2 regions of the Streptomyces sp. NPDC027672 genome follow, and region 1 is predicted to be linked to the other one. Evidence: riboswitches for the same ligand, from Rfam matches in the RefSeq annotation. Region 1 holds a riboswitch; the other holds the start of a gene.
The links. Region 1 has a riboswitch for glycine ahead of gcvP (aminomethyl-transferring glycine dehydrogenase). Riboswitches for the same ligand answer to the same signal wherever they lie in the genome.
Positions count from the first base shown of each region.

Region 1 (4,404 bases):
CCATGACGTCCGAGCAGATCGGCTACCGCGGGCCCACGGCCTGCGCTGCCGCCGGTATCACCTATCGGCAGCTCGACTACTGGGCCCGCACCGGCCTGGTCGAGCCCAGTGTGCGACCGGCCTACGGGTCGGGCACCCAGCGGCTGTACAGCTTCCGGGACGTCGTCGTCCTGAAGATCGTGAAGCGGTTCCTGGACACCGGGGTGTCGCTGCAGAACATCCGCACGGCCGTGCAGCACCTGCGGGAACGCGGTTTCCGCGACCTGGAGCGGATGACCCTGATGAGCGACGGGGCCACCGTGTACGAGTGCTCCTCGCCGGACGAGGTCCACGCCCTGCTCCAGGGCGGCCAGGGCATCTTCGGGATCGCCGTCGGCGTGGTGTGGCGGGACGTGGAGAGCGCCCTCTCCCAACTGCACGGCGAGCGCATCGACACAGGCGAGACCCTCGTCGGGCACAACCCCGCGGACGAGCTGGCGCGACGCCGCAACCGGGCGGTCTGACCGCCGGACCGGCCGGGGCGCCCCGGCACCGCGGCCGTTGTCAGTGCCGTGGTGCAGCATCGGAGATGTGAGAAACGCGCCCACGATCCTGCATCTCGACATGGATGCCTTCTTCGCCTCGGTGGAGCAGGCGTCCAAGCCGAGCCTGCGCGGGAAGGCGGTCGTCGTGGGCGGGCTCGGACCGCGCGGTGTGGTGGCCACCGCGTCGTACGAGGCACGGGTGTTCGGGGTGCACTCGGCGATGCCCATGGCGCAGGCCCGCCGGCTGGCGCCCAACGCCGCCTATCTGGTGCCGCGCTTCACGCTGTACCGGGCGATCAGCGAGCAGGTGATGGCGCTGCTGCGGGAGCTGTCGCCGCTGGTGGAGCCGCTGAGCCTGGACGAGGCGTTCGTGGACCTGGAGGCCGGGGGGACGGCCTGGGACGAGGAGTCGGCGCGGCGGGCCGGCGAGAAGCTGCGGAGGGACATCCGGACGGTCACCGGCCTCACCGGATCGGTCGGGCTCGCCGCCTCCAAGATGCTCGCGAAGATCGCCTCGGAGCAGGCCAAGCCGGACGGACTGGTGCTGATCGAGCCGGGCGGCGAGCGGGCGCTGCTGGGACCGCTGCCGGTGCGCACGCTGCCGGGCGTCGGGCCGGCCACCGGCGACCATCTGCGCCGGGCCGGGATCACCACGGTGCAGGAGCTGGCCGAGGCGGGGGAGGACGAACTGGTCCGGCTGCTCGGCAAGGCGCACGGGCAGGCGCTGTACGCGATGGCCCTGGCCCGGGACGAGCGGCCGGTGGTGGCCGAGCGGGAGGCCAAGTCGGTGTCCGTGGAGGACACGTACGACGTGGACATCCACGACCGGGCGCGGGTCGCTCTGGAGGTGCGGCGGCTGGCCGACCGGTGTGTGCGGCGGCTGCGCGGGGCCGGGCTGTCCGGGCGGACCATCGTGCTCAAGGTGCGGCGGTACGACTTCTCCACCCTGACCCGCTCCGAGACGCTCCGGGGGCCCACGGACGACCCGGCGGTCATCCGCGAGGCGGCGGCCCGGCTGCTGGACTCCGTGGACACCACGGGCGGGGTGCGGCTGCTCGGGGTGGGGGTGTCCGGGCTCGCCGACTACACGCAGGAGGACCTGTTCGCGCAGGCGATGCCGGTGCCCCTGGAGGAGGAGCCGGAGGCGGGCGCCGCCGAGTCCGCCGTGGAGCGGCCGGAGCCCGTCGAACGGCAGTGGCGTGCCGGGCAGGACGTACGGCACGCCGAGTACGGGCACGGGTGGGTGCAGGGCAGCGGGCTGGGGCGGGTCACCGTGCGGTTCGAGACGCCGCTGTCGGCTCCGGGGCGGGTGCGGACGCTCCCCGTCGCCGACCCCGACCTGGTGGCGGCCGATCCGTTGCCGCTGGTCGCGGATTCCCCCCGCCCGCCCGGCGCCGGGGCGGACGTGTCGGGTCAGACCTCCTCCGAGCCCGCCAGCTTGCCGAAGTCGTGGTCGGGGACCGCGGGGGGTGGGGCCGTATCGAGTCCGTAGTGGTGGTAGAGCTGGAGTTCCTGCTCCGGGGAGAGGTGACGGCCCACGCCGAAGTCGGGGGCGTCCTTGACCAGGGCGCGGTCGAAGGGGACGCGCAGCGTGCCGTCGACGAGTTCGCTCGGTTCCAGCGGGACGAAGGCGTCCCGGGAGAAGAGGCCGGTGCGTATGGCCGCCCACTCGGGCACGCCGGTGGCGTCGTCCAGGTACACCTCGTCGATGGTGCCGATCTTGGTGCCATTGCGGTCGAACACCTTGCGGCCGATCAGGCTGCGCGGATCGATGTCGGTCTGCACGGTCCCGCTCCCTCCACGTGGTCGCGACTCATCCGTCAGCACTACCAAAGAGCACATTCAGGCAGGCGGCCACTCGAAGACCACGGCGTTGACCTCGCTGATAGGCTGACGGCGGCTGCTGACCCCGCGCGGGAGAGTCCTCCGACCACCTCGGAGGCGCCGAAGGAGCAACTCCTCCCCGGAATCTCTCAGGCTCACGTACCGCACGGACGAGGTCACTCTGGAAAGCAGGACGGGCGTCCGACGGCTCCCGTCCTCACCGACGGTGAAAGCCGGTGCCCGCGGGCGTCCGGTGAAGCTCTCAGGTGCAGATGACAGAGGGGGAGGCCGTCGGGGTGCCCGTGCCGGGGCGCCCCTCGCAGGTCGCGTCAGACCAGGAGGCCTCCGCAATGACCGCCCACCGCATTCCGCTCGCCGAGCTCGAAGCGGGCATCCCGTTCGAGCAGCGCCACATCGGGCCCGACCAGGAGGCGCGGGCCAAGATGCTCGCCCAGGTCGGGTACGGCTCGCTCGACGAGCTGACCGCCGCCGCGGTCCCGGATGTGATCAAGAACGCCGACGCCCTGGACCTGCCCGGTGCCCGCACCGAGGCCGAGGTGCTCGCCGAGCTGCGCTCGCTCGCCGACCGCAACCAGGTCCTGGGCTCGATGATCGGCCTGGGCTACCACGGCACCTTCACCCCGCCCGTCATCCTGCGCAACGTCATGGAGAACCCGGCCTGGTACACGGCCTACACGCCGTACCAGCCGGAGATCTCCCAGGGCCGCCTGGAGGCCCTGCTGAACTTCCAGACGATGGTCGCCGAGCTGACCGGCCTGCCCACCTCCGGTGCCTCCCTGCTGGACGAGGGCACGGCCGCCGCCGAGGCGGTCGCCCTGTCCCGGCGCATGGGCAGGAACAAGAAGGGCCTGTTCCTGATCGACGCGGACGCGCTGCCGCAGACCATCGCCGTGATCCGGACGCGCGCCGAGCCGACCGGCGTGGAGGTCGTCGTCGCCGACCTCTCCGCCGGCATCCCGGCCGAGGTCGCCGGGCGCGAGATCAACGGCGTGCTGATCCAGTACCCGGGCGCCTCCGGAGCCGTACGGGACATCAAGCCCGTCATCGACCAGGCGCACGAGCTGGGCGCCCTGGTGACGGTGGCCGCGGACCTGCTCGCCCTGACCCTGCTGACCTCGCCGGGCGAGCTGGGTGCGGACATCGCCGTCGGCACCACCCAGCGCTTCGGCGTGCCGATGGGCTTCGGCGGACCGCACGCCGGCTACATGGCCGTACACGAGAAGTTCGCGCGCAGCCTGCCCGGCCGCCTGGTCGGCGTCTCCGTCGACGCCGACGGGCACCGGGCCTACCGGCTCGCGCTGCAGACCCGTGAGCAGCACATCCGCCGGGAGAAGGCCACCAGCAACATCTGCACCGCGCAGGTGCTGCTCGCCGTCATGGCCGGTATGTACGCCGTCTACCACGGCCCCGACGGCCTGAGGACGATCGCCCGCCGCACGCACCGCTACGCCACCCTCCTCGCCGCGGGCCTGACGGCCGCCGGTGTGGAGATCGTCCACGGCGCGTACTTCGACACCGTCACCGCGCGGGTGCCCGGCAAGGCCGCCGAGGTCGTCGCCGCCGCCCGGGACAACGGCGTCAACCTGCGGCTCGTCGACGCCGACCACGTCTCCATGGCCTGCGACGAGACGACCGGCCGGGCCCAGCTGGACGCCGTCTGGGCCGCCTTCGGCGCCGACGCCGACATCGAGGCGCTGGACGCGACCGCCGAGGACACCCTGCCCGAGGCGCTGCTGCGCACCGACGACTACCTCACCCACCCGGTCTTCCACCAGCACCGCTCCGAGACCGCGATGCTGCGCTACCTGCGCAGGCTGGCCGACCGGGACTACGCGCTCGACCGCGGCATGATCCCGCTGGGCTCCTGCACCATGAAGCTCAACGCGACCACGGAGATGGAACCGGTCACCTGGCCCGAGTTCGGCCAGCTGCACCCGTTCGCGCCGGCCGAGCAGGCGCAGGGCTACCTCACGCTCATCCGCGAGCTGGAGGAGCGTCTCGCCGAGGTCACCGGCTACGACAAGGTCTCCCTCCA
Region 1 is NZ_JBVHSO010000020.1:8,578-12,981, forward strand. Features, by position in the region: gene ACZ4SV_RS33540 (MerR family transcriptional regulator) at 1-503, shown strand, start outside; gene ACZ4SV_RS33545 (DNA polymerase IV) at 571-2,016, shown strand; gene ACZ4SV_RS33550 (PRC-barrel domain-containing protein) at 1,938-2,309, opposite strand; glycine riboswitch at 2,429-2,523, shown strand; gene gcvP (aminomethyl-transferring glycine dehydrogenase) at 2,699-4,404, shown strand, end outside.

Region 2 (4,404 bases), on a different contig from region 1:
GGGTGGGGCGCGGGGGCGTGGGCCTCGCGGTCGTAGAAGGGGCGCGCGTTGGCCCGCATCCACATCACCACCGGGTCGTAGTCGTCGCTCATTGCGACCGTCGACACCGGCAGCCCCTCCGGGACCGCGCCGACGGACTGCTGCATCATCGCCCGCACCGAGTCCACCGCGGCGGGCGAGGCGTCGTACACCTCCAGGCCGATGGCGAGGTACGGCGCGCCGAGCGCGGGCTGCACCCAGGCGCGGCGCAGCGAGCGCAGCGCGGGGGTGCGGTGCGCGTTCTGCGCGAGCAGGGCGTAGAACTGCGGGATCTCGATGCCGGGTTCCGACAGCCGCAGCGGTCCGGCGGGCTGGCGGTCCAGACCGGTGGCGATGCGGCGCAGATCCAGCCAGGGGATGCCGACGCCGCCGCCCGGGGCGTGCGGGTTGAGCCAGAGGCCGTAGTGGTCGGGGTAGAGGGTGCGGGCCACGTCCAGGCCGTCGGCCACCTCGTAGGAACGGTTCCAGCCGCTGGCCGACAGTTCCTGGGCGGAGGTCACACAGGGGGCGTAGGGGAAGCCGTCCACCTCCATCGTCCCGTACTGGGCGTCCGGGGAGCCGGCCTGGCCGTGCCACAGCAGCATCCAGATCTGGCCGGCGGAGGGGATGGCGAGGGCGCGCAGCAGGGCCTCGTAGGCGTCGTAGCGTCCGGGCGTGACCTGGCGCAGCATGTGCTCGACGCCGCCGCTGTGGCTCGCGCTCACCTGGTGTGCCCCTTCTTCTTCATGACCCGGCGTGTGAGCACAGCTTATGCGCCCGGCAGCGCCGGGCCCGTGGCGTCGCGCGCCGGTGCGGGTGGGTGGCGGGGTGCTCGGGCGTCCCCCGCGCCCCCGTGGAGGGCCCGGTTCAGTGGCCGTTCCGGTAGAAGGGGTGCACGTTGGCCTTCAGCCAGGTGGCCACCGGGTCGTCGGTGACGTCCAGGAGGACGAGGTTGACCGGCCACGTGACCGGGACCCGGCCGAGGGCCCGGCCGAGGGCCTCCAGGGGGCGGGCGCGCAGGTCGCCCTCCCACTGGGAGAGTTCCACGCCCACGAACATCACCGGCTCGCCCGTCTCGACGACGGCGAGGCAGCGGCGGGCGGTGAGCACCACGCCGATCATGTCGAACTCGGCGGAGGCGGCGGCGAGGAAGTCGACCGGGTCGTCCTGCCAGTCGGGCTCGAAGAGGCGGACCCGGCCGCCGGTGCCGGGGCCGTCGAGCGGGGTGCGGCCCGCCTGGCACAGCTCGGCCACGGCCGCGGGCGGCAGCGGTATGCCCACCACGCCCTCGGGGTTGACGGCGATGCCGACCTGCGCGGGCAGGCCGCGGGCGAACTCCACCGCCGGGGCGATGGTGTACGCCATGTGGGGACCGGCCACCTGGCGCAGCTGTTCCTCGGAGCTGAACACCGGGACGTACGCCTGGCCGCCGAGGTCCAGCGTCGGCAGGTCCAGCGGGACGCTGTCCGGGCCGCCGCCGCCCGGCAGCGGGACCCACAGCAGGCTGCGGCCGAGGACCTCGATGATCCGGCCGCCCGCCGTGGGGACGCCGAGGGACGCCGACAGCACCTCCTCCAGCTCGTTGCCGGGCCAGCCGCCGTGCGGCTGGGGGTGTGCCTGTGCCGGAAAGTCCGCGGGAAGGTCCGCCGGGAAGTCCATGTGCCTACCGCCTGCTGGGAACCGCTGTCGTGTGCGAGAAGGCTAGCGGGTGGCGGTGACAGTCCCTCACCGGGCGAAGCCCACCCGGCCCAGGACGTCCGCCGCGTCCCGGTCCAGCAGCACGGCCGTGCCGCAGCCGGCGGGCAGTTCGCCCCGCTCCGCCGCGCGCAGCAGCCGGGCGGTGGCCCGGCGGTGACGGCGGAAGGCGTAGCGGGAGACGCCCCGGCCGCGCTCGCGCTGGCCCTGCCGGGCGGTGCCGGGGCTGACGTCGAGCAGGAGCAGGTGCAGGGTGCCGCCCCGGCGCCGGGCCGCGCGGGCCAGCCAGGCGCGCACCCAGGGCTGGGTGCCGCAGTCGTGCACGACGACTCCCCCGCCCTCGCGCAGGGCCCGGCGCAGCGCGGCGTAGTGGGCGAGGCGGACCAGCGGGCGGTACAGGGCGTAGGGCAGCGGGCCGGGGACGCGGGCGGCCCAGCGGTCGCGGGTGTCCTGGGAGTCGACGCGGGGGCCGGCGACCGCGCGGTGCATCAGGGTGGACTTGCCACTGCCGGGCAGGCCGGTGACCACGACCAGGTCGCGGGGGCCGAAGAGCAGGGCGTGCGGGCTGCGGCCCGCGCGGTCGCGCAGATCGCGGACGGCCGGCGCGGGACGGCCGGCGCCGCGTCCCCGGGCCGCGGCGGAGGGCTGCGCCGGCATCGTCAGGCCGGCGTGGGCGGTGTAGGCCGAGGTCCTGTGCACCCTGATCGTCCTCCCCAGTGGGCTCGGTGGTCTCCATGCCCGTTGTATGTAAAGAGAAGGTAATGGGCAACGGTCCGCGATGTGTGCGCGTACGGCCACGGACCGGTCACGATCAGTGGGCTCTGGCTGGCCGGGGTGCGGCGTGCAATGATGAGCCCGCCAACTGCATACCGGCCGTTTGAATCCGCGCGGGAGAGTTCCCAGGCCCCCCGGGCCCCTGGGACGCCGAAGGAGCAAGTCCCTCCCTTGAATCTCTCAGGCCCCGTTACCGCGCGGGCGAGGCACATCTGAAAAGCGGGCCGCCGTATCCGGCGGTCCCACCCAAGGTGCAAGCCGTGGCCGTCCCCGTGGCGGTCCAGGCGAACCTCTCAGGTTCCGATGACAGATGGGGAGGAACGTTCCTCGCCCGTCCCTTCTGCCTGGGAGACGACCGACCGATGAGCAGTACCGAACTCCGTCACACCGCGCTCGACGCCGTGCACCGCTCGCTGGGCGCGACGATGACCGACTTCGCCGGCTGGGACATGCCCCTGCGCTACGGCTCCGAGCGCGACGAGCACCTGGCCGTGCGGACCCGGGCCGGTCTGTTCGACCTCTCCCACATGGGCGAGATCACCGTCACCGGAGCCGAGGCCGGCGCGTTCCTGAACCACGCGCTGGTCGGCAACATCGCCACCGTGGGGGCCGGCCGCGCCCGCTACACCATGATCTGCCAGGACGACGGCGGCATCCTGGACGACCTGATCGTCTACCGGCTGGCCGAGACCGAGTACCTGGTCGTGGCCAACGCCTCCAACGCCCAGGTGGTGCTGGACGCGCTCACCGAGCGCGCGGCCGGCTTCGCCGCCGAGGTCCGCGACGACCGGGACGCCTACGCGCTGCTCGCCGTCCAGGGCCCGGAGTCCCCCGGCATCCTGAAGTCCCTGACCGACGCCGACCTGGACGGCCTGAAGTACTACGCCGGCCTGCCCGGCACGGTCGCGGGCGTCCCGGCGCTGATCGCCCGCACCGGCTACACCGGCGAGGACGGCTTCGAGCTGTTCGTGCGGCCGGAGCACGCCGTGGAGCTGTGGCAGGCGCTGACCAAGGCCGGCGAGGGCGCCGGGCTGGTCCCGTGCGGGCTGTCCTGCCGGGACACGCTGCGCCTGGAGGCCGGCATGCCGCTGTACGGGCACGAGCTGACCACCTCCCTGACCCCCTTCGACGCCGGCCTCGGCCGGGTGGTGAAGTTCGAGAAGGAGGGCGACTTCGTGGGCCGCGCGGCGCTGGAGCGGGCCGCCGTCCGGGCCCAGGAGAACCCGCCGCGGGTGCTGGTCGGCCTGGCCGCCGAGGGCCGCCGGGTGCCGCGCGCCGGGTACGCCGTCGTGGCCGGCGGCGAGGTGATCGGCGAGGTCACCTCCGGCGCCCCCTCCCCCACCCTGGGCAAGCCGATCGCCATGGCCTACGTCGACGCGGCCCACGCCGCCCCGGGCACCGAGGGCGTCGGCGTGGACATCCGGGGCACCCACGAGCCGTACCAGGTCGTGGCGCTGCCGTTCTACAAGCGCCGGAAGTAACCGGCCGGCCACGGCCGCGGCCGTGGGACCCCGGTCCCGCGCCGTCGCGTGAGCCTGCGCACATTCACCCGCCCACCAGCGGTTTCCGTAGTCCCCCCGTCACCATCACTCCCGCGCGTACAGGAGAATTCAGGCCATGAGCAACCCCCAGCAGCTGCGCTACAGCAAGGAGCACGAGTGGCTGTCGGCCACCGCGGACGGCGTCGCGACGGTCGGCATCACGGAGCACGCGGCCAACGCGCTCGGCGATGTCGTCTTCGTCCAGCTCCCCGAGGCCGGCTCCACCGTGTCCGCGGGCGAGACCTGCGGCGAGCTGGAGTCGACGAAGTCGGTCTCCGATCTGTACTCGCCGGTCACCGGTGAGGTCACCGAGGTCAACGAGGACGTCGTCAACGACCCGTCGCTGGTGAACTCCGCGCCCTTCGAGGGCGGCTGG
Region 2 is NZ_JBVHSO010000001.1:77,836-82,239, forward strand. Features, by position in the region: gene ACZ4SV_RS00345 (enhanced serine sensitivity protein SseB C-terminal domain-containing protein) at 1-710, opposite strand, end outside; gene ACZ4SV_RS00350 (enhanced serine sensitivity protein SseB) at 886-1,677, opposite strand; gene ACZ4SV_RS00355 (AAA family ATPase) at 1,744-2,412, opposite strand; glycine riboswitch at 2,592-2,693, shown strand; glycine riboswitch at 2,694-2,807, shown strand; gene gcvT (glycine cleavage system aminomethyltransferase GcvT) at 2,850-3,968, shown strand; gene gcvH (glycine cleavage system protein GcvH) at 4,105-4,404, shown strand, end outside.
Region 2: it holds a riboswitch for glycine, as region 1 does, so the genes downstream of both, gcvT (glycine cleavage system aminomethyltransferase GcvT) here and gcvP (aminomethyl-transferring glycine dehydrogenase) in region 1, are expected to answer to the same signal.